Regions from separate parts of the Staphylococcus lugdunensis genome, predicted to be linked through region 2. Evidence: predicted binding sites of a transcription regulator. Region 2 holds the regulator's gene; the other holds the start of a gene.
The links. Region 2 encodes LexA, which represses DNA repair genes until DNA is damaged. Its sites were predicted from a motif close to CGAACATATGTTCG; they were not measured.

Region 1 (3,223 bases), 1.3 Mb from region 2:
CTACTTCATTGTCATGAATCATCTTTCTTTTTACAATTTGTATTAGTGGATTATAACTCATAGCAATAGAAAAAATATGAAAGATAATTAAATGCAAAGTATCTCTGTTTTTAGCATGAGCATACTCGTGCAATATTATATATTTTAGTTTTTTGTCATTTATACTTTTAAAATATAAACTGGGAATCAAAATAATATATTTTCCATACCAAAAAGTTATTGGAGAATGAATAGATTCTGCTTTTCGAATCACAATATTTCTTTTATATTGATGATTGAAAAGTATCTTGTTTATTTTATCTTTTTCTTTTTCATTTAGATAAAGTGACTGTTTCTTTAAATACTTAAGATATAATAAAGAATTTAAAAATTTAAAACTTAAAATAATAACTAAAACTATCCAAATAACTGTGCAGATATTATCTATTGAATCCCAATTAAACTTATGGATGTCTGTTGTAAACTCATGAACAGGTTTAGTGGTATTTATGTTAGGATTCAAATTGTGTGAATTACTTTCAACTGTGGGCTCTTGATTATTCAAATTATTAAATTTAAAAAAAGAGAATTTAATAGGGATGAAAGGAATTAATCCTGCAAGAAGAGTTAGATACCAAACTTTATAATTTAACATATAATTAAAATAGCGTTTTAATATGTACCTAAAAAATAATAACAATAGAAATATAAAACAAAAGCTTACTATGCTCATTATTAATAACTTAGCCATTTCAACACCTTCTTTCAAATATTTATAATAAACTATTGACGCGAATATTACAATTGTAATATTATTGATTTATAGAAATTACAACTGTAATATTGGAGGGTATATTTTGAAAAAGTTAATACTTTTAATTGCAATTGCTTTAGTTTTAAGTGCATGTAATTCAACCAGTTCACATGCTAAAGAGTTAAATAATTTAGAAAAGAAATATAATGCTAATATTGGTGTCTATGCATTAGATACTAAAAGTGGTAAGGAAGTAAAATTTAATGCCGATAAGAGATTTGCCTATGCTTCAACTTCAAAAGCGATAAATAGTGCTATTTTGTTAGAACAAGTACCTTATAATAAGTTAAATAAAAAAGTACATATTAACAAAGATGATATAGTTGCTTATTCTCCTATTTTAGAAAAATATGTAGGAAAAGATATCACTTTAAAAGAACTTATTGAGGCTTCAATGAAGTATAGTGATAATACAGCAAACAATAAAATTATAAACGAAATCGGTGGAATCAAAAAAATTAAAAAACGTTTAAAAAAATTGGGAGATAAAGTAACAAATCCAGTTAGATATGAAATAGAATTAAATTACTATTCACCAAAGAGCAAAAAAGATACTTCAACGCCTGCTGCTTTCGGCAAGACTTTAAATAAACTTATCGCAAATGGAAAATTAAGCAAAAAAAATAAAAATTTCTTACTTGATTTAATGTTAAATAATAAAAACGGAGACACTTTAATTAAAGATGGTGTTCCAAAAGACTATAAGGTTGCTGATAAAAGTGGTCAAGCAATAACATATGCTTCTAGAAATGATGTAGCTTTTGTTTATCCTAAGAACCAATCTGAACCTATTATTTTAGTCATTTTTACGAATAAAGACAATAAAAGTGATAAACCTAATGATAAATTGATAAGTGAAACCGCCAAGAATGTAATAAACAAATTTTAATAGTCTAAATGTACTACAAAAACTGATATAATTCTATCTTTCATAAAACTTCATAATATCGAAGAACATATATATTATTTATAATTATATATGTTCTATTTTTTTATGTTCACATTTTTTAAAAGAGAAAATACTATTAACATACCAAACATCATAATTCCAGTTACTATAATTATAAATGCTCGATAATCTTACTCAACTTTTCCATATAGAAAATAACTTATTTTAAATTAATTAATTAATCACATTAAAAAATTATATAATCCTTGCCAAAAAAGAACATACGTTCTACAATGATGATGAGGTGGTAAACATGATTCCAAATCCTAATGCGCCAGATGAATATAAATATGAAACTGATTATAGAAAAATACCAAGAAAATATTTAAACCCTAAAATCCCTCAAGGGCGTGGAAAAATCAAATGGCAAGCTTTTGCGACTCTCCCGCAACAGTTTGAAATTTTAGAACAAATTATAAAGGATCAAAATAAAATAGAAAAACCATTGCTAACACATGATTCATTAGATAATTTAGATCAGATTTTTCAAATAAAAATTCAAAATGATGAGTTATGTACAATCTCATATTGGGAAGACGGTAACATTTCAAAATATACAGGAAAAATTTTAAAAAAGGATGAAATTAGTAATACATTTTCCTTTTCTGATACTAACAATAATATATATAATTTAAATAATGCTAACGTTTGTAGTATCACTTAACACTATTTAAACTTTTAAAAAGTTTAAATAGTGTTCTTATAATTACCTTTTTCGAAATACTTCTAGCAAAATCATTATAAGTATCATACTGATATTAAATATATTATTTTTATCACTGAAAAAAATTTCTACTACTTGGAAAATTGATAAAAGACTTATTATTAACAAAAGTTTATTTAATTTTTCGCTTCTTTCTTCTTCCTTATATGACTGCTCCAATTCAATTAGTGATAATTCTTCTTTGTTTAATTCTTCAATATATTGTGGAGATTTAAAATCATTATTATTCTTTAGATACAAATATAAATATAAACTAGGTAAAAGCTCTGTTCTATAAATAATTGCAATAGATCTCTTGAAATTTAGTATCCATTGTCTAAAATATAGGGCTTCTTTTTTTCCATTTAAATTATATTGTTGATACCCATACAATTGTAATTCATTTAACATAGTTTCTAAGAAAAAGAAATTAGCAGAACTATTGAAATAAAGTGCCATTTGAGAACATTTTTCTAAAACATCTTCTTCTTGCTCATCCATCCAAACTACAAAAACAGATGCTTTATTCAAGAAGTTTATATAATTATCGCTATAACCATCTTGCCTAAAATGTTTACTTTTTCCTTCAAATGAAAAAATAGGCGCATTTACTAACCACTCTTGAATCTTCACGTCCTCATAGAAAGGATCATCAGTAAATTCATTTTCATTAGCTAAATAATAAACTTCAAAACCCATATTTTTAGATACTTTATATTCAAAAATATCCTTACTATTAATTTTTATAATTCTATTAATTTGTCTAGAAACATCTCTA
Region 2 (3,223 bases):
TATTAAAGTAATCTTTAGACTGTGGATTAAAATTCAAATGTCTTGTCCATAAAGTATATGCCATTGGTGCAGCTCCCATTGGTAAACCCGGATGCCCAGAGTTAGCCTGTTCAATTGCATCAATGCTTAATGCACGAATGGTATCTATTGCTAATTGATCTTTTTCGTTAAACATTTTTTATGTCTTCCCTTCTAGAAATAAATGTTGCTATTATTATACCTTAATTATAGATAAATTCATAAATATTCGTTTAAAATTACTAAATTTTCTGTAGTTTGCAGAAACTATTTATTTTTATTATGTTTTTGAATTTGTTTTAGCTTTTCAGGCGTTACATCATTACCCTCAGGATCCATAACTTTAGTGTGCTCAATTTGCTGTTTAAAGCCCTTTCTAAATTCTTCTAAATATATTTTACGTAACTTAGCTTGTTCTTTTGCCTCTGCTTCTGTCAAGCCTTGCTCTTTCTTCTTTCTTGCTAATTGATTAATTCTATCGATGTTCAAATTATTTTTAGTCATTGAATTTACCCACCTTTATATATACATATTTCACATTTAAATAGTACCTAACTTATAAAGAATATAACAAAAAGGTGAATGTAACCAAATCGTTACGCTCACCTTTCATGATATATCATTAATATTTATTAGCATCATTACAATAATTCAACTTACCCCATCACAAAATTGTATATTACTTTTCTAATTAAATCGCACTGTTGATAAAAATTACCGCATTGCTTTACCTAAATATAATAAATATGAAATATGTTGTTCGTGATTATTTCGCATATGCGAACACACCTGTGTGATTTTGTTCGCTGTTAGATATAGATTGTTGTTTGCTTTCAGAGTTGATTTTGTAATGTTGTGAGATATTATGATCTGCCATTTCGTACGTTTGTTCTACTTTAGAATTTTGATATGCCGTCGTGAAAAATAAAGAGAAAACAAGCAAAGATATTATAAAAACTATGATATAAGTAGCTATTTGACTTTTATATTTTAAAATCATGTTAAACACTCCTAGAACATTTGTTTGTATTTATAATTTATCAGAACTCATGTTCTATGTCAACATTTTTACGAACAAATGTTTGTTTTATTTGTTACTAAATGATATAATAAAAATAAATAAAATTAGGGAGTGCCTATATATGAGAGAATTAACAAAACGTCAAAGTGAAATATATGATTACATTAAGCATATTGTTCAAACAAAAGGTTATCCGCCTAGTGTTCGTGAGATAGGAGAAGCTGTAGGATTAGCTTCAAGTTCTACGGTGCATGGACATTTATCTCGACTAGAGGAAAAAGGTTATATCCGCAGAGACCCTACAAAACCAAGAGCTATTGAAATTGTATCAGAGCATAATGATGCCGCTATCGATATGGAAGGGACTATTCACGTACCTGTCATTGGTAAAGTAACTGCTGGTATTCCTATTACTGCCGTTGAAAATGTTGAAGAGTATTTTCCATTACCTGAGCATTTAACCTCTACACATAATAGTGACATTTTTATTTTAAATGTAGTTGGTGAAAGTATGATTGAAGCTGGCATTCTTGATGGAGACAAAGTAATAGTTAGAAGTCAAACCATTGCAGAAAATGGGGACATAATTGTAGCTATGACAGACGAAGATGAGGCTACTGTTAAGCGATTCTATAAAGAAAAGCATCATTATCGTTTACAACCGGAAAATAGTTCCATGGAGCCAATTTACCTTGATTCAGTATCTGTTTTAGGTAAAGTTATCGGCTTGTACCGTGAACTTTAATTGTGTCAATAAAACATTTTATTGTTAGTAATTCTCTTATATAAAGTTAAAGAAGCTAAGCAACTAGTGCCTAGCTTCTTTTTGATTACTTTTATGCAGGATATCTTTTACTTTTTCCAAAATATCCTCTTTTTGATTATTATTCTGTTTTGATGTCATATTCATCGACTTCCTTCACAGAAATTTTACCCATTACTAGTCATTATTAAACGCTTAACCCGTATAATTTTCTGTCCAATAAGGCTGCCTTTCATCATTAAAATCTACACCCACACCAACCGTGTTAAAATGTTCATTTAAGATATTCTTTCGATGTCCTAATGAATTCATTAATCCTTGATGGGCATAAATACTGCTAACTTGACCATAAGCTAGATTTTCACCGGCCGCATTAAATTCAATGCGATCTGCTTTTAACCGATCGAATGGTGACTCTTGGTCTAAATTCGTATGATCAAAATAATGATGCTTCGCCATATCTTCACTATGTTTGCGTGCCGTGTTTGAAATGTTGCTTGAATATGACAAAGTAGCTAATTGATGTTGCTTTCTTTCTGAATTAATTAAATCTACATTTTGCATTTCATAACTTTTAGCTAATGATTTAGACGGTGCTGCATATTGTTTTGTTAAACGCTTTTCCATTTTATCACTAACTTGCATTAATGCTGTTACACCATTTTGTTCATGTTTATCATAAAATATCGTTGTATACACATGATTTGAATGAAAGACATCATATTCACTATTTTTAATTGCAATACGCAACCTTTGTTTATCCATTTCAGTTATAGGTTGACCCAACCTTTGTCTAACAACTTGCTTGGGTGTCCCATACTTAATCTTAGACTTAGAAGTTATTATGTTTTGATTTGTATACAAAGCGTGCACTTTATTATCTAAATATGCAATCATTACAAATCTTTGATAATCGCCATCATAGTATGCATACCATTTTGTACCATATTCATTTGTGGTTATTCTTTTGGCTTTACCATATTTTTCTTCTACATTACCTTTTTTCATATTTAACTGAACATTATTAACAGCAAAAGGTTGTTCTTGAGGTACTTTAAGTGTCTCTTCATTTTCATCTTCTTTATTGAATACTTGTTGATCAATAAAACTTCTGACGTCTTGCTGCATGTGTACGACTAGAGAACTTTCTCTAATTGGAAAGATAATAATAATACATAGTAAAATTAAACTAATGCTTAAAAATTTTTTAATGGTTTTCACCTACCAAAAATTTAATCTCGATCCCCATTGAATATTGAGTTTCGAACAATTACATAATCGACAGTTCTTAAAGATTTTAAATCTTTGCCACCAGCATATGAAATAGAGCTCTGTAAATCTTGCTGCATTTCTACAAGTGTATGCTCTAATGAGCCTTTATGTTCGACAAACATTTTTTTACCTTCAACATTTTTACGTTC

Region 1: a site for LexA is predicted at 1,959-1,972, ahead of AL499_RS08205 (YolD-like family protein). Genes of this name have one in related genera too.

What each region holds. Positions count from the first base shown of each region.
Region 1 covers NZ_CP014022.1:1,745,678-1,748,900, reverse strand. Annotated here, with positions in the region: gene blaR1 (beta-lactam sensor/signal transducer BlaR1) at 1-730, opposite strand, end outside; gene blaZ (penicillin-hydrolyzing class A beta-lactamase BlaZ) at 837-1,682, shown strand; gene AL499_RS08205 (YolD-like family protein) at 1,996-2,406, shown strand; gene AL499_RS08200 (hypothetical protein) at 2,449-3,223, opposite strand, start outside.
Region 2 covers NZ_CP014022.1:445,769-448,991, forward strand. Annotated here, with positions in the region: gene tkt (transketolase) at 1-175, opposite strand, end outside; gene AL499_RS02160 (DUF896 domain-containing protein) at 286-522, opposite strand; gene sosA (DNA damage-induced cell division inhibitor SosA) at 785-1,018, opposite strand; gene lexA (transcriptional repressor LexA) at 1,161-1,784, shown strand; gene AL499_RS02175 (CAP domain-containing protein) at 1,998-3,023, opposite strand; gene guaC (GMP reductase) at 3,035-3,223, opposite strand, start outside.